Regions from separate parts of the Streptomyces nodosus genome, predicted to be linked through region 2. Evidence: riboswitches for the same ligand, from Rfam matches in the RefSeq annotation. Region 2 holds a riboswitch; the other holds the start of a gene.
The links. Region 2 has a riboswitch for fluoride ahead of ettA (energy-dependent translational throttle protein EttA). Riboswitches for the same ligand answer to the same signal wherever they lie in the genome.
Positions count from the first base shown of each region.

Region 1 (10,541 bases), 310 kb from region 2:
ACGGGCTGCGCAACGAGGGCGGCACGGTGCGCGGGGCCGTGGCGCTGTATCCGGGCCACCGTCCCACCGCCGGCCCCGGCTATCTCGACGAACTCCTCTCGCTGCCCGCACCGGTCCTGGGCCGGTCGTCGGCGAACCTCCTCCTGGAACACCTCCACGACCTCTACATCGAACCCGGTCGTGCCCTGGTCGACCAGTGCGGGCTGACCCTCGCACGCGTGCTGGACGTGCGGCTCGCGGACGCCGACTCCGGGCATCACCTGGTGCGCCTCGGGATGAACGCGGGGGACATGAGCCTCGAGGAGCACGGCGTCCTGGTGGACCCCGTGCTGCTGCCGCGCGGGAAGCCGGAGGAGGGCGAGGAAGGTCCGGTCGGCGTCTTTCTGGCCGGCAATCTCTGCCTGGAGGCCGATCTGATCACCCGCCGCCTGGTCCACCTTCCCCGGCTGCCGCGCCCGGGCGATCTGCTGGCCTTCGCCAACACCGCCGGCTACGCGATGGACTTCCACGCCCACCGAGCGCAGCGACAGCCGTTCGCGAGAACGGTCGCGGTGGAACGGCAGGGCGACGACGACTGGCGCTGGTGTCCGGACGAGGACTACTGGCCGATCCCATCCCCGGGGGGAACAAGCGCATGAGGTACGACAGCATCACGGAGGCCATCGGCAACACGCCGCTGGTGCGCATCGACCCCGCCGTGCACGGGCTGCGCAACATCGACCTCTACGCGAAGCTGGAGATGCTCAACCCGTTCGGGTCCGTCAAGGACCGGCCCGCCTGGCACATGGCCAGGCCCCTGCTGGAGGGCGCGGCCGACGGCGACGGGACCGTCGTGGAACTCTCCAGCGGCAACACGGCCAAGGCCCTCGCCCTGCTGGCCGGCATGCACGGGCTGAAGTTCAAGAGCGTCACCAACCGGATGCGCGTCCCCGAGATCAAGGACCTGCTGCTGCTCCTCGGCGCCGAGATCGAAGAGCTCCCGGGACGCAGCGAGTGCCTCGACCCGACCGACACGGACGATCCGCTGACCCACTTCCACCAGGCGCTCTCCGACCCCGGCAGCACCTATCTGCACACCGACCAGTACTTCAACCCGCGCAATGTCGAGGCGCACGCGGCGGGTACCGGACCCGAGATAGTGAAGGACCTGGACGGGAAGGTGCCGGACTGGTTCATCGCCTGTGTGGGCACGGCCGGTTCGTCGACCGGTGTCGCCCGGGCCCTGCGCGAGCACGACCCACGGGTGCGGGTCCTCGGCCTGGTCGCCCACAAGTCGGACTTCATACCCGGCATCCGCACCATCGACGAGGTCCACCAGGTCGGCCTGTTCGACCCGGCGACCTACGACACCATCGAGTCGGTGACCTCGCACGAGGCCCTCGACGGGATGATCACCCTCATCCGGCGCTGCGGGCTGCTGTCGGGGCCGACCGGAGGCGCCGCCTACCAGGGGGCGGTACGGCATCTGCGGCAGGCCGACGCCGAGTTGGAGGACACCGGGCAACGCCGGACGGCGGTCTTCATCGTGTGCGACCGGGCCGAGAGCTATCTCAGCTATGTGCGCCAGCGCCGCCCGGAGCTCCTGGGCCGCGCGGGCCGGGGACACTCCGCCTCGGCCCTCACCGACGCCGAGGTCCGGGAGTCGGCCCGGGTCATCGGTGTGGACGAAGCCCTGCGCTGGACCACGACGGGCGAACCCCGGCCGCTGGTGGTCGATCTGCGCAGCCCGCACGCCTACGCCGCCCTGCACATCGAGGGTTCGGTCAATATCGTCGACGAACTGTTCGAGGACCTGCTCAGAGGCGGACTCCCCTTCAGCAAGCGGACGCCCGTGCTGCTGGCCTGCCCCGTCGGCGAGAAGTCACTGCGCTACGCCGCCGCGCTGACCCGGATGGGGCACCCGGACATCCGCAGTCTGGAGGGCGGCATAGTCGGCTGGCGGGACGCGGGCGCTCCGCTGGTGCGCGAATGAGCGCCGGACAGCCGCTCCCCGGCACGGGGCGGGACGGTGACACGTACTGGCAGCGGGAGTTGAGGGAGCAGTTCCCGATCCTCACCGCCGATCCGGAGCTGGCGTACCTCGACAGCGCGGCGACCTCCCAGAAGCCGCGGGCCGTACTGGAGGCCGTCCAGACCTATCTGACGACGTCCAACGCCAACGCCGGCCGGGGCACCTATCCCTGGGCCAACCGGACCACACATTTGGTGGAATCGACCCGGGAGCGGGTCAAGGAGTTCCTGCGCGATCCCGAACCGGAGCGCTCCGCCGTCCACTTCACCTCCGGCACCACCGAGGGGCTGCGCACCGTCGCCCGTGACTGGCTCGTCCCGTACCTCGGCGACGGGGACGAGATCCTGGTGCCGTTCGCCGACCATCGGGCCCAACTGGATCCCTGGCTGGAGGCCCGGCGGCTGCTGGCCGAGCGCGGCATCGACATACGCGTACGGGCACTGCCGTACCAGGAGGCCTCCGGCGACTACGACCACCGTGCCCTCGGCGATCTCGTGGGTCCGCGCACCCGGTTCGTGGCCGCCACCCATGTCCACCACGTCTACGGCGGTGACATGAATGTGCACCGCATCCGCGAGGCGGTCGGTCCGGAGGTCCCGATCTGCCTGGACGCCGCGCAGAGCATCGGTCATCTGCCCGTCCACCTCGACGACCCCGCCCTCGACGTCGACTTCGTGGTCTTCTCGGGGCACAAGGCGATGGCCCTTCCCGGTACGGGCGCGGTGTGGGCCCGCAACGCCCGGGGGCCACTGTTCCGGCCGGAGGGCTGGCAGGGCACACCCAACACGGTGGGCATCGTGTCGCTGCGGGCGGCCCTCGACTGGCTGCATGCGGCCGGCCCCGACCGCATCGCCCGGTGGACGTCCGGTCTGGCGACCCGGCTGACCGACCGGCTGCGGCACCTCGGTCCGTACGAGATCCTCGGCTGCCCCTCCAGCCTGGCCGCCGACTCCGCGCTCCCGGCCTCCCAGCGTCGGCACGGCATCGTCACCTTCCGGCACCGTGACATCCCCTCGGACGACCTGGGGTTCATCCTGTACAGCCACGGCTTCATGGTGCGGGCCGACAGCCTCTGCCAGGCCGGTGCGGGGGAGCGGGACGGATCGGTGCGGGTGAGCCTGCATGTGTACAACACGGAGGAGGAGATCGACCGACTGCTGACCGTCCTCGCATCGCTGACCTGAGCCGGCCTGAGCCGGCCTGAGCCGGCCTGCGTGGTAAATGAAAACCGTTTCCAGCTGTAGATTCGTGATGTCGACGGACAGCCGAGAGACGGAAGAGGTGTCGCGGGGTATGGGTGTGAGCATGGGAACCGCCAGGGCGTGGGTGGAACGCTGGGAACGGCAGCAGGAGCGGTACGCGGTGGACCGTGAGGAGCGGTTCACCGTGATCGCGGACGTCGTCGAGCACATCACGGCCGGCCGTTCCCGGCCGCACCTGCTCGACCTGGGCTGTGGCCCCGGCTCCCTGGCGGCCAGGCTCGCCGACCGCATTCCGTCCGCGGAGATCGTCGCCGCCGACATGGACCCCCTGCTGCTGGAGTTGGGGCGGACCCATCACGCCGACGCCGCCCGCTATGTCGACACCGTCATCGGTGAGGAGGGCTGGGCCGACGCCCTCCGGCTGGAACGCCCCCTGGACGCCGCCGTCTCCACGACCGCCCTGCACTATCTGTCCGAACCGGTGCTGCTGCGCACCTACCGCTGTCTCGCCGGACTGCTGCGCCCCGGCGGCGTCCTGGTCAACGGCGACCACTTCCCGCCGGACGGAGCACCGTCCGCGGACCTCACCGCGTATGTGGGCCGCCGACGGGCGGAGCGGACCGGCGGCCACGCCCACGAGGACTGGCGGTCCTGGTGGGACGCGGCGGCCCGGGACCCGGAACTGGCCGATCTGTTCCATGAGCGTGAGCGGCGTCTGGCGGCCCTCGGTGGAAGCGGCTGCGACGGCCATCTGGCCGCGGGCCGCCACGCCGAGTTGCTGCGCCGGGCGGGGTTCGGCCATGTCACACCGGTCTGGCAGTTCGGCGACAGTGCCGTGCTGGTGGCGGTCAAGGGGGACGCGCCTGGAGCAACTGCCGTCGGACGGCCATGACTTCACACGGCGGGGCAGGGCTTCACGGGGGCTTCACAGGGTCAGGGTCATCATGATGTCGTCACGATCGTCGCCGGGCGCCACCCGCAGCGCCCCCGGCCACCGGCCGACCTCGGTCCAGCCGGCCTTGCGGTAGAAGTCCTCGAGGCCCAGACCGCTTCTCGCGCTGAGCTGCAGTCGTTCCAGGCCCATCTCCTCGCGTGCGACGACCGTGGTGTGCCGCATCAGCGCGGCGCCGATGCCCAGGCCCCGGAAGCGGAGGTGTGTCTGGACGTGGTTCACCACCCCGCAGTGCGCCACCAGGGGATGCTGCTCGCGGCGCAGCAACAGCCAGCCCGCCAGCGCGCCGTCGACGGTCGCCAGCAGGAGCCTGCTCCGCTGCGGGGAAAGACCCCGCACGATCCGTTCCATCGCCGGTTCGAGCACCGGAGCGGTCACCGGAGGCAGGGGGCAGTCCATGGGGACCACCGCCCCACCGTCGTTGATGACCGCCGTCCAGCAGTCGGTGAGTTCCCGCCTGATGGCCGCTGTGGCGTCCTGGGCCCGGCTGATCTGTGTGATCGCCGGCGCGTGCACTGCTTCATGCGCTGTCACACCCGGCAGCCTGCCAGCCGGCCGGAAGGCCCGGCCCATCCGGCCCCCTCACGTGGGGCCGGAGGGCCGACGCGGATGCCCGGATCGTCCTGTTACCGTGAATACGCCACACGAGGGACATACCTCGCGCGACGGAAGAAATCAACGCAAATGCGGGCGTCAACAGGCGAAGGGGTCGGCTCAAAGTGAAGGCTGCACGCTACTACGACCGGGGTGACATCCGTGTCGAGGACATCCAGGAACCCACGGTCCAGCCGGGCACGGTGGGCATCGACGTCGCGTACTGCGGTATATGCGGCACCGACCTGCACGAGTACCTCGACGGACCGATCTTCGTCCCGCCGGCCGGCCATCCGCACCCCGTCTCGGGCGAGTCCGCCCCGGTGACGCTGGGCCACGAGATGTCCGGTGTCGTGTACGCGGTGGGCGAGGGCGTCGAGGACCTGAAGCCGGGTGACCGCGTCGTCGTCGAGCCCTACATCCTGCGCCCCGAGGTCGACACCGGCGAGAACAACCCGACCTACCATCTCTCACCCGACATGAACTTCATCGGGCTGGGCGGCCGCGGCGGCGGTCTCGCGGAGAAGATCGTCGTCGAGCGCCGTTGGGTGCACCCGGTCGGGGACGTCCCGCTGGACCAGGCGGCCCTCATCGAGCCGCTGTCGGTGGGCTATCACGCGTTCCAGCGCTCGGGAGCGAAGGCCGGCGACTTCGCCCTCGTCGGCGGCGCCGGCCCCATCGGACTGCTCACCTGCGCGGTGCTCAAGGCGATGGGCGTCGAGGTCGCGGTCTCCGAACTCAGCTCGCTGCGCCGGCAGAAGGCCCTGGACACCAAGGTCGCCGACCATGTCATCGACCCCTCCGTCACCGATGTCGCCGCAGAGGTCCGGCGTCTGACCGGCGGCAAGGGCGCGGACGTCGCGTTCGAGGCCACCTCCGTCAATGTCGTCCTCGACACCCTGTTCGACGCCGTGAAGCCGGGCGGTGTCATCACGGTCATCTCCATCTGGGGCAAGCCGGCGTCCATCGACATGCAGAAGCTCGTCCTCAAGGAGGTCGACCTGCGCGGCACGATCGCCTACGTCAACTCCCACCCGGGGACCATCAAGCTGGTGCAGGAGGGCCGCGTCGACCTGGCGCCGTTCATCACCAGGACCATCGGCCTGGACGACCTCGTCAGCGACGGCTTCGAGACCCTGATCCACCACAACGAGACGGCCGTCAAGATCCTGGTGGACCCCCGCCTCTGAGCACCCGGTCGGCCCCGGCGGCCAGCCGACCGCACGGCGTGGCGGTCCGGCGCCCCGGCTCCTCCGGGGCGCGCCGGGCCCTCCCGGGCGGATGCCGTCTCAACCCTCCTGCCGGAACCGGGCGATCCATTCCGAGGTGGCCCCCAGCCCGCCGAACGTGTAGAAGTGCACCTTCACCACACCGTGGCGCCCGGCGTCGTAGCCATCGGCCAGGGCGCGCAGAAACCGGTCGGGGCCGGCCGTACCCATCAGGTTGGTGAGGGAGAATCCGTACTTCCGGGCGATGGCGGCACTGGTGCCGACGCCGAAGCGGGCCGCGTACGTCGTGAGCCGCCTGACCCCGGCCGGCCCGGGCACCCCGATACGGATCGGCAGGTCCATGCCTCGCGCGCGGGTCTCCTCCACCCAGGCGAGCACGGGGTCGACGTCGAAGCCGAACTGTGTGATGACGTCACCGGCCAACAGCTCTTTCCCCAGCGCCGCGTGCTTGTCCGTCAGTGCGGACCACAGCACGGGGCCCGTGATGGCCGGGTGGCCCTCCGGGTAGCCGCTGATCCCGGCATGACGCACCCCGTGGTGCCGCAGCAGTCCGGTGCGGATGACGGCCAGCGCGTCCTCGTACGGTCCCTCGGCGCGGGCGGGGTCGCCGCCGACGACGAACACGTTCTCCGCGGTGCCGTCGGCCTTCAGCCCGGCCAGGAACTGCTCCAGCTCGCCCCGGGACTTCAGGCGCCGGGCGGAGATGTGCGGTACGGGTACGAAGCCGAGCCGCTTGACCGCGCGGGCGGCGGCCAGGCGCATCGGCAGATCCTCGTTGCCGAGGAAGGTGATGTTGATACGGGTGCCCGGAGGGATCGTGGGGTGGGCCTCCTCGAGTCCCGCTATGTCCTTGGCCGTCATCTCGAGGGAGAAGTCGTCCAGCAGCGATGTGCCCACCGCTGCCGGAACCGTGGATCCGGCGTTCATGATGCTTCGTGCGGTCGGGCGGGAGCCGTGGGCCCGGTCGATGCCGTCCTGGAGGCGGGAAGGCGTGGCTGTCATACGGCTCTCTTTCACGATCGTCCACGGAAACGATCCGATACTAGGACGATTCAGTGACGCTCCTGGCGCCGAGGGTCGGCGTCCGAGCGGGAGCCGTCGGCCCGACGACCCTGCTCGTCGGCCGAAGGAGCCGGAGGAAGGCCGACGGGTCAGGCAGAGGGGGCGGTCCACGGGGCGATCACGCGGGCACGCCTGCGGCGGTCGGGCAGACCTGGTCGATCAGGGCGAGGGCGGTGGGCGCCGGTCACTCCAGGCAGCCGGTGAGACGCTCATAGCTGTGCCGGGCCTCCGCCAGGAACGACTCGGCGGCAGTCGGGCCCTCGCAGCCCGTCACCCGCCAGTGATGACCGGGGTCGAGCCGGTGCAGGACGGTGGCCAAGGTGTCCGCGTCGGCGTGCCAGGCGGGCAGCGCGCCCGGGGCGGTGAAGGCGGCGAAGTTCGGGTCGTGCGCGGGTACGCACAGCACCTCGGCCCGTGGGCTCCCGTCCACCAGGGCATGGACCAGGGCGACCGGACGAGCCCGGACGGACTGTCCCGGCAGCGCGGGCTCCTCCATCAAGAGCAGAACGGCGGTCGGCTCACCGTCGTCGGTGAGGGTGTCGTCCACCCGGCCCGCGCCGACCGGGTATCCGGTCACCCGGATCGATCCGACGCTCACCAGGTCGTACCCGTCCGATCCGTCCTGCGGGGCGAACGGCGAACCGGCCGTCGCCGTCACCGCCACCGTGACCTCCATCGCCGACACCTCCCATGAGCCGTTCGTCAGGGAGAGGCCATCAGCACGGTCGGTGCTCCGGTCGTGCGGTTGCGGCGAGCCTCATCGCCACCCCCTCCATTGTCCTCTCGGCCGGCCCGGAGACAACCCGGCAGGGGAGGGGCGCTGCGGAGCGACGGTCCTACCCGGAGGGGGTCCGTCGCCGCGGCCGGTGGAAGACCGCCGAGGCCGTGCGCCGGCGCAGCGACTCGACCACATCGGCCTGCTCATGGGCCCGGTGCAGCAGCTCCTCGAGCCGGGCCTCGTCCAGTTCCGCCCTGTCCTGGGCCACCTCCCGCAGCGTCCGCCACAGCAGCGTCTTGCCCTCGATCCCGAGCCGCAGCGTCTCCAGTTCGATGACCGTGCTCAGGCCCGGCCTCCGGATCACGCGCCCATTGAGTTTGAGCAGGCGGGCGGTGACGGCGAGGCGTCCGGCGTACACCTTGTGGTGGCGTGCGGGGACGCCGAGGGCGTCCATCAGGCCGAGAAGCGTCCGCCGGTCCTCCGCGATCCCGTCGGCCACCCGGCGCAGTTCGCCTCCGTAGGGCGAGGAACGGTGGTGCTCGGCCAGGCGGTGCGAGAGGAGCTGTCCGGCGGTGGAACCGGCCAGATGGTCGTTGAGATAGATCCCGAGAGCATCGCACTGCATGGCGGCTTCCCCTGTGTGGTGTTCGATCCCGGAGGGACGGGTGACGAGCGCACGCTCGGGGACGACCTCTGCCACGCTTCTCGCCGGGTTCCGTGCGACCGGGGACTCCGCCGACGGCCGGGAGTGGTCTGCCCGCCCGATCGACCCGCTGGGGGCACGGGCGACCACCCTCGGCCGAGGAACGGAGACTCGGAGAACGATGCTCGCCGACGTCAGCGGATGCGACGCGTCTTCACGCCGTCGGCCTCGAAGTCGTAGATGTTCTGGTTGATCCGCAGACCGTCGACGGCGCCGATCCACATGTGGTCGCGGCCCTTGCTCACGGCGGCGCTGAAGATGACCGGCTGCGGGCCGCCGTCGTTGAGCGAGGCCTTCAGCTGGGCGAAGGTGCAGCGGGCGGCCTGGGTGCAGGCGGTCTCGCCGCCCGAGAGGAACCAGAAGCCGGTCCGGGTGGCGTCGATGTAGGGGCTCCAGCGGTCCGTCACCGGGGCGGCGTCCGGCACCCACACCATCGAGGTGTAGTGGTCGGTCGGATGAGCAGCCACATTCGGGTCGATCTCGAACCTGATGTTCGGCATGTTTTCCGGACCGCCGTAGGTGATGTTCTCGTTGGTCTGGAACACATGGAACCCGACCTGCTGCAGACCGAGCACCCGATCGCCGAAGAAGTCGACCTCATTGCCGAAGTCGACGCTCTCGCTGGGGGGAGCGAGGGTGGTGGCGTTGTCCGCCACCTCGATCCCCAGGCTGCCCGTGCCGAACGGCGGTCTGGCGGAGGGGCCCGTGACGCCGAACGAACCGAACGGGCCGTTCCTCAGGGCCGCGACGGGGGAGCCGATCGTGTTGCGGGTGATCACGCCCCAGTGGTCCGAGTGGCTTCCGTCCGCGGCGACGGCGGCGGACGCCGGGACGGTCGAGGACACGATCGCGGCCAGTACCGCGGCGGCCAGTGCTCTTCCCCGGCTCATGCTGAAACGAACGTTCACACTCACTCCTGCCGATGGGTCGAAGGTGGGTTGTCCGTCGGTTCGGGCCGACGCGACGCACGTCACCGTAGCTGACGCTCGGTAGCGGCACTGGGTGCGACATACTTCGCAAATTGGGGAAATATGGACCCCTGTCATGGGGTTTGAGCTGCTGATGTCACCGTCCGTGATGTGCTCGCGGTCATGGCGCCGTTCCCTGGGAACCCTTGGGGCGGGCCCGGCGCCTTCCTCGGCGCCTCACAGGGGCAGGGTGATCCAGATGCTCTTGCCGCCCCCGTCGGCGTCGCCGCGGACGACGGCGGTTCCGCCCAGGAACAGGGTGAGTTCGACGACCGTGGCCAGCCCGCCCCCGGTGTTCCCGGTGCCCGCCGCGTACAGGGGCGGCTGATAGGGGTGGCGGTCATGGACGGCGAAGGCGAAGGTGTCCTTGCCCGCGGCGTAGATGACGGTCACGTTCCCGGACACGGCGGCGGCGTGCCGGACGCTGTTGGTGACCAGCTCCGAAAGGATCAGCAGCGCGGGGTCCACGCTCGGATGACGGCGGGCGATCCCCCACTCCGTCAGCACCATCTCCGCCGTCTCCCGCGCCAGTCGTACGGCCGATCCCACGGTGGGCATGGTCAGTACATGGCGCAGCGGCAGCGCTTCCAGCCGGGGCGTCACCAGAAGGCCCCCGCCCCCGGCGCCTCGGTCGTCGGACGCCGGGCGGGGAGCACGGTCATCGGGCGGCCTGCCGTGTCTGACGGGGGATCAGCAGCCCGGCGTGCTCCAGATGCTTGCGAGCCCCGGCGATCGCCTCGGGGGTGGTCTCGTACTCCCGTCCTTCCAGACGCAGTCGATCCAGCACCTGGACGGAGTCCAGCACCTGGCGCTGGCCGGGCCGGATCCCGGAGATCATCACCACGATGCCGCGCCGGTTCAGCTTCTCGATCGCGTCCTTGAGGACCAGGGCACCGGTGGCGTCCATGGTGGTCACCCGGGACATCCGCAGGATCACCACCCGGACGCCGGAGACCTCGGACAGCTCCAGCAGAAAGCGGTGTGCCGCGGCGAAGAACAGCGGACCGTCTATCCGGTACGCCACGATGTGCTCCGCGAGCAGCGCGTGTTCCTCGTCGCTGTGCTCGCCGGGCAGATCGGGGCGGAAGTCGACCTGGTCGAG
Region 1 covers NZ_CP023747.1:1,092,803-1,103,343, reverse strand. Annotated here, with positions in the region: gene CP978_RS04925 (Y4yA family PLP-dependent enzyme) at 1-638, shown strand, start outside; gene CP978_RS04920 (pyridoxal-phosphate dependent enzyme) at 635-1,972, shown strand; gene CP978_RS04915 (aminotransferase class V-fold PLP-dependent enzyme) at 1,969-3,195, shown strand; gene CP978_RS04910 (class I SAM-dependent methyltransferase) at 3,305-4,105, shown strand; gene CP978_RS04905 (GNAT family N-acetyltransferase) at 4,139-4,699, opposite strand; gene CP978_RS04900 (2,3-butanediol dehydrogenase) at 4,885-5,949, shown strand; gene CP978_RS04895 (methylenetetrahydrofolate reductase) at 6,049-6,915, opposite strand; gene CP978_RS04890 (inorganic diphosphatase) at 7,235-7,726, opposite strand; fluoride riboswitch at 7,751-7,824, opposite strand; gene CP978_RS04885 (hypothetical protein) at 7,887-8,468, opposite strand; gene CP978_RS04880 (hypothetical protein) at 8,606-9,361, opposite strand; gene CP978_RS04875 (ATP-binding protein) at 9,617-9,997, opposite strand; gene CP978_RS04870 (SulP family inorganic anion transporter) at 10,098-10,541, opposite strand, start outside.
Region 1: linked by a shared signal. The riboswitch ahead of CP978_RS04890 (inorganic diphosphatase) and the one ahead of ettA (energy-dependent translational throttle protein EttA) in region 2 are both predicted to bind fluoride.

Region 2 (10,541 bases):
CGCCCGCGCCCACCTCGACCGCCACGGCCAGACATGGCTCTATCTCGGTCAGCGCCAGCAGGACGACACCCCGCTGCTCGCCCTCGGCAACACCGGCGGCCCCGTCTACCCCCTCACCTCCATCATCACGACCAACGGCCCTCTCATCCCCGTCGAGACCGACCCCACCACCCCCACCCGGCCCGGCACCGAACACACCCCATGAACACCCGGCCGGAACGGGGCTCAGCCGGTGGTGAGGCCGAAGGGCAGCGCCCGGTCCTCCTCACCGATCTCGATGAGCCGGTTGTACTTGGCGACGCGTTCCCCGCGGGCGGGCGCACCGGACTTGATCTGGCCGCAGCCCGTGCCGACGGCCAGATCGGCGATGAAGGCGTCCTCGGTCTCGCCGGAGCGGTGGGAGACCATCCGGGCGTAGCCGGCCTCGCGGCAGACGCGCAACGCCTCCAGGGTCTCGGTGACGGTTCCGATCTGATTCACCTTGATCAGGGCGGAGTTGCCGACCCTTCTGTCGATCGCCTCCGTGATGACGGCCGGGTCGGTGACGAAGATGTCGTCGCCCATCACCTGCACGCGGTCGCCGAGGCGGTCGGTCAGGCGGACCCAGCCGTCCCAGTCGTCCTCGGCCAGGCCGTCCTCGATCGACCACACCGGGAAACGCTCGACGATCTCCTCATAGCGGTCGATCAGCTGATCGCTGGTCAGCTCCTCCCCCGCCACCCGATAGCGGTCACCGGCACGGAACTCACCGGCCGCGGGGTCCAGGGCGAGGGCGACACCGTCGCGGCCGGGCCGGTACCCGGCGGCGTCGATCGCCTCCACCAGGAGCTCCAGGACCTTCTCGGGGCGGTCGACCGCCGGGGCGAAGCCGCCCTCGTCGCCGAGGCCGGTGGTGTGACCGCCCGCGGACAGAAGGGCCTTGAGCCCGGTGTAGATCTCGGCTCCGGCACGGACCGCCTCGGGCAGGCCGGGGGCGCCCAGCGGGGCGAGCATGAACTCCTGGAAGTCGAGGTCGCCCGGGGCGTGGACGCCGCCGTTGACGACATTGAAGTGCGGTACGGGCAGGCGGGGTTCGGTGCCCGCGATCCGGGCGAGGTGCGCCCACAGCGGCCGTCCGGCGAGGGCGGCCTCGGCGCGTGCGACGGCGAGCGAGACGCCGACGACGGCATTGGCGCCGAGCCGGGCCTTGGTCCCGGTGCCGTCCAGCTCGATCAGGGCCCGGTCGACGTCGGCGGCCGAGGCGAACGCGCGGCCGGTGAGGGCCCGGGCGATCTCGCCGTTGACATGGCCGACCGCCGCCAGAACGCCCTGGCCGTGGTAGCGGCCCCGGTCCCCGTCCCGCAGTTCGACGGCTTCCCGGGTACCGGTGGACGCCCCGGAGGGCACACCGGCGTGTACCCGGGTTCCGTCGTCGGTGGTGAGGGTGACGGCGAGGGTCGGGCGGGCCCGGGAGTCGAGGATCTCCACGGCGTGCAGGTGGCTGATCCGCAAAGACATGATTCTCCTCGGTGTGACGGCGGTGCTCCGCGGCGTTCCGGTCTGTCCTGGCGCCGAGACCTCAGCCGTGTCCCTGGCGGCCCACCCGGCCGGGTCCCGCGCGCGGTCCGGCCGGTTCCGGCCGCGCCCGTGGGGCGGGGGTCTCGGTGACCCGGTGGCGGGATGTGCCGGCGTGCCGGGCCAGCGCACGGACGGCGCCGTGCAGGGTGCGGTACGCGCCGATCTCGCGGGCGGTGCCGGCGGGGACGGCGATCCAACTCGTGGTACGGCCGCTGTGATGCCGTCGGGCCCGGCCGAGCAACCGCCCGCCGCAGGCGACGACTTGGATGACCGGGTGGCCGGGGAACAGCGGGGTGCAGGCCAGGCCGCGCAGCGGGGCGAGCCGTCGGAGGGCCTGTTCCTCCAGGATGTGCCACTTGGCGTTGATGACGGTGAGCTGGGCGACACGGACCGCCGCCACCGCATCGTGGTCGAGGTGTGTCATGGCGCGGCCTCCTGTCCTGGCGGTCAGCCACGGACCAGCCGACGGTGGGTGACCCGGTGCGGCCGGGCCGCCTCGACGCCCAGCCGCTCGATCTTGTTGGCCTCGTAGTCGGCGAAGTTGCCCTCGAACCAGAACCAGTGGGCGTCGCCCTCCCAGGCCAGGATGTGGGTGGCGACCCGGTCCAGGAACCACCGGTCGTGCGCGGTGATCACGGCGCAGCCGGGGAAGTCGAGCAGCGCGCTCTCCAGTGAGGCCAGCGTCTCCACGTCCAGGTCGTTGGTCGGCTCGTCCAGCAGCAGAAGGTTGCCGCCCTGCTTCAGGGTCAGGGCCAGATTGAGACGGTTGCGTTCGCCGCCGGACATCACACCGACGGGCTTCTGCTGGTCGGCGCCCTTGAAGCCGAAGCCGGCGACATAGGCCCGCGAGGGCATCTCGACGTCCCCGATGCGCAGGACGTTCCGGCCGCCGGAGACCGCCTCCCACACGGACCGGGCGGGATCCAGCCCGGCGCGGTTCTGGTCGGCGTAGGAGATCCGGACGGTGTCGCCGAGCCGCAGGGTGCCCGCGTCGGGCTGTTCCTCGCCGACGATCATCCGGAACAGGGTGGTCTTGCCGACGCCGTTGGGGCCGAGGACGCCGACGATGCCGCCCCGGGGCAGGGAGAACGACAGATCCTCCATCAGGAGCCGGTCGCCGTGGCCCTTGGTGAGCCGGCCGGCCTCCAGGACCAGGCTGCCCAGGCGCGGGCCCGGAGGGATCTGGATCTCCTCGAAGTCCAGCTTCCGCCGCTCGGCGGCCTCGGCCGCCAGGTCCTCGTAGCGCTGCACCCGTGCCTTGGACCTGGCCTGACGGCCCTTGGCGCCGGAGCGCACCCAGGCCAGCTCCTCCGCCAGCCGCTTCTGCCGTTTGGCGTCCTTGCGGCCCTCCACCCGCAGCCGGGCCGCCTTGGTCGCCAGATAGGTGGAGTAGTTGCCCTCGTAGGCATAGGCGTGCCCGCGGTCGATCTCCAGGATCCGCCGGGCGACATGGTCCAGGAAGTACCGGTCGTGGGTGACCGCGACCACCGTGCCGGGGTAGTCGGCCAGATGCTGTTCCAGCCAGGCCACGGACTCGGCGTCCAGGTGGTTGGTGGGCTCGTCCAGCAGCAGGAGGTCCGGCTGGGACAGCAGCAGCCGGCACAGGGCGACCCGTCGTCGTTCGCCGCCCGAGAGTTCCGTCACGGGGGTGTCGGGCGGCGGGCAGCGCAGGGCGTCCATGGCCTGTTCCAGGCGGGAGTCCAGGTCCCAGGCTTCGGCGTGGTCCAGGGTCTCCTGCAGCGAGCCGAGTTCGTCCAGCAGTTCCTGCGTCTGCTCGCCGTCGCCGTCACCGAGACGCGCGGTGACCTCCGCGTAGCGGCGCAGCATGCTCCGGATCTCCGCGGCGCCCTGTTCGACATTGCCCTGGACACTGGTCGAGTCGTCGAGCCGGGGCTCCTGCTCCAGGATCCCGATGCCGATGCCGGGCGCTGGGAAGGCGTCCCCTTCGGTCGGCCGCTCCAGCCCCGCCATGATCCGCAGGACGGTGGACTTGCCCATGCCGTTGGGACCCACCACGCCGATCTTGGCGCCGGGCAGGAGGGCGAGGGTGACATCGTCGAGGACGGTCTTGTCGCCGTGGGCCATACGGGCCTTGCGCATCGTGTACACGTACATCCGCGGTGCCTCCACAGCCGGGCCGCCGGACAGCGGCTGTCGCTCCCAGAGGCCATCAGCACGGGATGTGCGGTCGAGGGCGAGCCTCATCGCCCACTCCCCTCCAGGGTGCTCCTCAGGAGCCGGTCCCGCCAGCGGTTCCGGCGCCGCTTTGGTGCGCCCCGCACGGCCAGCAACAGAGGTACGGCGACCAGCTGCAGCACGACCGAGAAGATCACCAGGCCGATCGCGGAGCGGTCGTAGAGCGCCCCCAGCGCAAGGCTGCCGGCGAACCAGCACACCCCGAAACCGGTGTCGAACAAGCCGAAGGCCGAGGCCCGGCGGTCGGCGGCGACCATGCCGGTGACCGCGGCCTTCACGATGGACTCCTGGGCGGCCGCGCCCAGACCCCACAGCAGCACACCGACGACCGCGAGGCGGACGCCGCCGAGGAAGACCAGCGGCGGGAAGCACGCGGTGAGCAGGGTCGCGCCCGCCACCGTCCTCAGGCCCCACCGGTCGAAGAGACGGCCGAGCAGCAGCGCCGCGACCGCCTCGCCGGCCATGGCCACCGCGTACAGCACCGGGATCCAGGCCTCGGGCATCACCCGGTCCCTGCCGAAGTGGTAGGCGATCAGCGGGTAGTCCGCGTAGGCAGCCGCGATCAGCCCCATGGCCGCCAGATAGATCCAGAAGGCCCGCGATGTGCCCCGGGGGCCGGGGACGCTCTGCTCGACGTCCAGATCCGCGGGCCGGGGACAGGTGTGCCGGGCTCTCGCCAGCACCAGCAGCGTGAGGACGGCCGGGACGGCGAGCACGGCGAAACCCCCTCGGTAGCCGCCGTGCAGGGACAGCACTCCGGCCACGACCAGCGGCCCGGCCGTCGCCCCGGCCGCGTCCAGCGCCTCCCGTACGCCGTACACGCGGCCGCGCCCCAGCTCGGCGGTGGCGTGGGCGAGCATCGCGTCCCGCGCCGGGTTGCGCAGCGCACGGCCGCTGCGTTCGGCGATCATCAGCAGGGCCGCGACCGGCCAGTTCCCGGCCAGTGCCAGCAGCGGCACCACGACCATCTGCACGGTGTAGCCGACGGCCGTGATCAGCCAGTAGCGGCCGGTGCGGTCCGCGAGCCGGCCGAAGACGAACCGCAGGGCGTAGCCGAGGAGTTCACCGCCGCCGGCGACCGTCGCGACGATCAGCCCGCCGGCGCCGAGGGAGCCGAGGAAGGGGCCTGTGATGCCGCGGGCGCCTTCGTGGGCCATGTCGGAGAACAGGCTGACGACGCCGATGAGCAGGACGAACCGCGCTGCCGTGCCGCCGGCCGGGGCAGCGGGCCACCGCCCTGCCGCGGGCCCTTCGCCGTGCTCCTTGCCGCCCACCGGACCGGCACCGTCCGGGTCAGTCCACCGGGCGCGGTGCGCGGGCGGGTTCTTCGACGACTTCTTCGACGACGTCGCGGTACAAGGACCGCACCTCCCGGCTCGGGGAAACGGCCTGTGGACGGGCCTATCGGCGACCGTCCGGCAGCAGAGGCCATCAGCACGGGATGTGCGGTCGAGGGCGAGCCTCATCGCCCACCTCCATGGTGCTCCGCGCCCCCCTGGTTCCGCCATCCGTGCGAGTTCCGCCATCCGTGCACATGGCGGCGGTGCCGGTTGCCGGGGCGCCGGAGAACGCGCGGGCAGGTCCGTCGTGCACGCCGCTCGTGTACGCCGCGCCCCGGGAGGGATCGTCGGATCACACTGGAGGTGCCGATGGGTCTCCGGCCGGGCCGGGGCAGCGAGCGGTGTATGCGGAGAGTGATGTGATGACCGAGGCTGTACAGGGCCGCATCGGCCGGCGGACCGCGTCCAGGACGCCCCGGCGCGGTGCGACGGCCCGGTGCCCATGTGCTCCGGGATCGGGGCCGGGGCGATGAACCACGCACGCTCCGGGGCCGGTCCCGATCTCTCCGGGGGACCCTCGAGGCTGCGCCTGCTGGCCGACATCAGCGTCGCCCTGGCCGGCAGCCTGGATCTCGACGCCGAGGACGCCCTGCGCCGGATGTCCCAGCGCCTGGTGCCGCAGTTCGCCGACGCCTGTGTGGTGGACCTCCTGGACGGGGACCGGGTGCGGCGCATCGCGGTCACGCACCGCGACCCGGACCGCGCCGTCCGCGCGCTGGCCGAGGGGCCGATGCCCGGGCTCGGGGACTCGGCCGACCCGCTGTCCCGGGTCCTGCGCGGTGCGGGTCCCATGACTCTCGAGGACCCGGCGCGCTCGCGGGAGCCGGGATCACTGGGTGCCGTCCAGCGGCGTCTGTACCGTGTGCTGGACGCCGGATGCGTTCTCGTGGTCCCGTTGCGGGCCCGCAGCGAGACCCTGGGGGCGCTCACCCTGATCCGCTCCCCCGGGGCGCCCTTCGAGGAGGAGGACCGGCAACTTGCCGCCGACCTCGGCCGCCGTGCCGGGCTGGCGGTGGAGAACGCCCGGCTGTACGCCTTCCAGCGCAACACCGCCGAACAGCTCCAGCGCTCCCTGCTGCCGAACCTGCGCGGCCTCCCGGGCCTCCAGTTGGCCGCCCGGTACGCCCCGGCCCGGGCGGGGGCCGAGGTCGGCGGGGACTGGTACGACGCCTTCGCGCTGCCCGACGGGTCGACCATGCTGGTGATCGGCGATGTCATGGGCCACGACCTCACGGCGGCGGTCCGCATGGGGCAGCTGCGCAACATGCTGCGGGCCCTGGCCTACGACAGCGGGGATCCCCCTGCCGGGGTGATGTGCCGGCTGGACCGCGTCATGCAGGGCATGACCTCCGTCGAGCTGGTGACGGCCGTCATCGCCCAGCTCCACGCCCCGACGGACGCCGGGCGCCCACTGTCCTGGACCAACGCCGGACACCCGCCGCCCCTGCTCATGCTGCCGGACGGCACCACCCGGCTGCTGGAGGACGGACACGCCCCGATCCTCGGTCTGGACCCGTGTCCCGCCAGGACGGACGCGAGGATCGTCGTGGAGCCCGGCGCCACCGTGCTGCTGTACACCGACGGGCTGATCGAGCGCCCCGGCGAGGACATCGGCCGTGGTCTGACCCGGCTGCGCCAGCATGCGGGCGCCCTGGCCTCCTCACCCCTGGACTCCTTCTGCGACAGCCTGCTGGTCCGGCTGCAGACCGGCTACCACGACGATGTCGCCGTGCTCGCCCTCAGGAACACCGACCCGGACAGGCCGGCCTGACGCCCCGGCGCGGGCGCGGGCCCCGTGCGGATGCCGGCCTCGCACCGGGTGTTGTCGTGCCGGGCGTCGCGACGGGGTGAACGGTGCCTGTCGGGGCCCCGGGACGCGCCCGGTCAGTCCCGCTGCGGCGTGTGCTCGCGCAGCGCCTCCTCGACCGCGTCCCGCACCCGGGCGTCCTCGCGCAGCGCCCGCCGCGCGCGGTTGCGGCGGGAGAGCAGGAACGCCCCGACGGCGGCGGCGATCAGGAGGACGAGGAACAGCAGCAGCGTCCAGGGAACGGCCCAGCCGTGTGCCGTGGCCTCGACGGGTTTGAGCGAGGTGGTGGAGCCCGAGGCGTCGGTGAGCAGCGGGGTGAGGGTCGTGGTCGCGGACAGGACGACGGCGGGCGCCACCCCGTGCACGGGGACCGTCACCTTCCAGCGCTCACCCGGCAGCAGTTCCGGCGGCGCGGCGATGGCGCCCGCCTCGGTGCGCAGCCATCCGAACGGGCCGGAGAGCGAGGCCTTCTGCTGGGCCGACAGGACGGTGTTGCCGGTGTTGTGGACGGTGTAGGTGACGGTCGCGTCGCCCTTGGCGAAGGGGTTGAACGAGCCGTCGTAGTCGACGTGCAGGTCCTCGACCGCGAGTTTCGGCTTGAGTTCACCGCTGACCCGGAGCTTGATCCGGATGCCGAGGCGCCGGTCCACATTGATGCCCTCGGCGTCGTCGGACTGCTTCAGGGAGGTGAGAATGCCGCCCACATGGTCACCGGGGGTGGCGTTGTCCGGGACGCTGATCGTGAAGGGGACCGTGACGGCCTTGCCGGGCCGGACCACGATGCTGTCGCGGTCCGCGTGGACCCAGGCGCCCACGGCGCGGGACTTCTTGTCCTTGGTGAGCAGGTCGAGCTGGCCCGCGTCGGTCGTGTAGCCGTCGGCGGCGTAGACGGCGAGGGTCAGCGGGGAGGTGCCACGGTTGGCGACGATCATGGCGTCCTTGATCTGTCCGCCGGGGTTGATGCCGTGGCTGAAGCTCGACCGCGCCGTGCCATAGGCGTTGGGGGCGGTCCGGACCGTCCAGGTGACGTCACCGTCGGCGGCCGCGACGGGGCCGGCGCACAGCCCGGTGAGCGCCAGGGCCGCGAGCAGGGCCAGGGCGACGGTACGGACGAGAGCGGCCGCGGTGGTGCTGCGGCGTGTCGGGGGCGCGTTCATCGGGGTCCTCGGGCGGTCTGGGGCGGGTGCGGAACGGGCGGCGGATACGGAGCCGAAGGAGCGGGGCGGAACGAACGGCGGGGGCGGGCGCCGGAAGGTGCCCACCCCCGCCGGTGAAACGGTTCTGCCGGTCAGCTGCTCAGCGCAGTGATCGTCAGGGTGGCGCGGTAGGCGCCCTTGTTGACGCTGCCCGGGATCTTCAGATCCAGGTCGGCGCCCAGCTTGGCCTTGCCCTTGGGGTGACCCTGGTCGGCCCAGCCCAGTCCGCGCGAGACGGACAGACCCGCGCCGTGGTCGTCGTAGCCGGAGGCCACCACCCCGCTGGCCTTGGCACCGGCGCCGTCCTCCAGGACGTTCGGCGTCCAGCCCAGGTAGGCACCGGAGAACGTCTTGTCGGCGTCCTTGAAGTCACCGACGCTGGCCGAGATCGACCAGGGAGCCAGCGACCGGCGGTTGTCGGAGACCAGGATCGGGTTGATCCGGCCGTCCGCCTGGAAGTAGTCGCCGTCGTGGTCCTTGGCGGTACCCAGGTCCACCAGGCCGTTGTAGCCGTCGATGGTCCAGCCGAACTCGCCCGCGGGCGCGTCCGGAACGTTGACCTGCAGCTGCTGACCGTCACCGTGGTACGGGTGCACCGTCACGTCGTCGATGACCGAGCCGACCGCACCGGAGGGGCTGGCCTCGCTGCGGACGTTCTTGACGACCAGCTGGTCGTTGCGGACCTCGACCTTGACGTAGGAGCGCTTGTTCTCCTGGTTCTCGGCCGAGTTGAACCAGTAGTTCTTCGGGTTCAACGGGTCCGCGCCCATGCCGGTACCGGTGGTACCGGAGTTGTCCGGGCTCGTGATGGCGTAGTACTTCGACCCGGAGGCCGAGTTGCCGGTCACGTAGACGACGCCGCCGGGGCCCGGGTAGACGTTGGCGGCACCGGGCTGCTCGTCCTTGTTCTGCTTCTCGCCGTTCTTCAGCACGTAGCTGCGCGAGTAGGCGTGGTCGTGGCCCGCCAGAACCAGGTCGATGCCGAGCTTGGAGAAGGTCTCCGGCAGGTCGCCACGACGCGACTTGAGGTCGGAGTCCTTGGCGTGGCTCGCCGGCGAGTACATGGCGTGGTGCATGTTGAGCACCTTCCACTTCGCCTCGGAGCCGTGCTTGTTGATGACGTCGGTGATGTACTTGATGTGGGCCGCGTCACCACCGTTGCCGTCGGCGGGGTTGGCGTAGCTGTTGCTGTTGATGTCGATGAACAGCACATCCTTGTAGATGTACCAGTAGTCGCCGCCCGACGTGTTGGAGGCCGGGTTGCCGTTCTGGTACAGCGACGCGGAGCGGTCCGTGTTCGGGGTGAACATGTGCTGCTCGTACGCCTTGCCACCGACGTCGTGGTTGCCGATGGTGGCGGCCCACGGGTACTGACGCAGCTTGTCGGGCGCCAGGAAGGCGTCCCACTGCGACTCGGTGTTGGCGGTCTCGACCTGGTCGCCACCCGACACCAGCAGTTCGGTGTTGGGGTTGGCCTTCAGGGCGACGTCCAGGGTGTCCTGCCAACCGGCCTGGTCCTGCGCGACATTGCCGGAGGAGCCGATCTGCGGGTCACCGAAGAACAGGAAGTCGTAGTCGCCTTCGAAGTCCTGCGTCTTGAAGGAGTACGCCGAGGACCAGTTGCCCTCGGAGCCGACGCGGTACGAGTACTGCGTGTGCTCCTTCAGGCCGGTCAGCGTCGCGTGGCGGTTGTAGCCGCCGCTGGTGGCGATGTTCTCGCCGCCGATCGCGTCGAAGGTGGCCGCGCCGGCCGGGAACTCCCCGTTGACCAGCTGCGCCGTGGGGGCGAGCTGGACCTTCTGGGCGGTGTCGGCCGAGGAGTACCAGGTCACCGTGCGCTGGGACTCGTTGGCGCCCACACCGAGGATGATGCCGGTGAGCGTCGAAGTCTCGGCGGCACCGGCGGGCGACGCGAGGCCGCCGCCCAGAGCCACGGTGAGGCCCAGGAATGCCGCGCCGGCCCCGGTGGCCACGCGACGCCGCACAGGCCCGCGGGCCTGTGAGGAGGGTCTGTCGTTCATCAGGTCTCGTTTCCCTTTGACGCACCGAAGTGCATGGAATGGAGAGCCACAAGTTCTCCTCACTCGGTTAACCGATCACCAATGCGTTGTTGGGACCAGCTGAACTTCCCAGGAGAGTTGAGACCTTCTCAGGACTCCAGCAGCCGCTGCACACACCACAACAGCCCCATCACGGACACACCGGCACAGATCACTCCCGAGACCCACAGTCCGGCCCTCGGCGCACGCCGGCGCACCAGGACCAGCAGGGGGAAGACCACGGCGATGATGCCCAGTTGCACCGCCTCGATGCCGACGTTGAACACCAACAGGGACCACAGCAGGGTCCATGACCACGCCGCGTCGATGCCCAGCGCACCCGCGAAGCCCAGTCCGTGCACCAGACCGAAACAGAACACGACCCCCAGCCGGACCCAGCCCGCCC
Region 2 covers NZ_CP023747.1:786,289-796,829, forward strand. Annotated here, with positions in the region: gene CP978_RS03530 (BN159_2729 family protein) at 1-205, shown strand, start outside; gene eno (phosphopyruvate hydratase) at 226-1,497, opposite strand; gene CP978_RS03540 (hypothetical protein) at 1,559-1,981, opposite strand; gene ettA (energy-dependent translational throttle protein EttA) at 2,005-3,672, opposite strand; fluoride riboswitch at 3,712-3,775, opposite strand; gene CP978_RS03550 (MFS transporter) at 3,759-5,027, opposite strand; fluoride riboswitch at 5,169-5,232, opposite strand; gene CP978_RS03555 (PP2C family protein-serine/threonine phosphatase) at 5,563-6,864, shown strand; gene CP978_RS03560 (WxL protein peptidoglycan domain-containing protein) at 6,978-8,057, opposite strand; gene CP978_RS03565 (purple acid phosphatase family protein) at 8,189-10,117, opposite strand; gene CP978_RS03570 (HupE/UreJ family protein) at 10,246-10,541, opposite strand, start outside.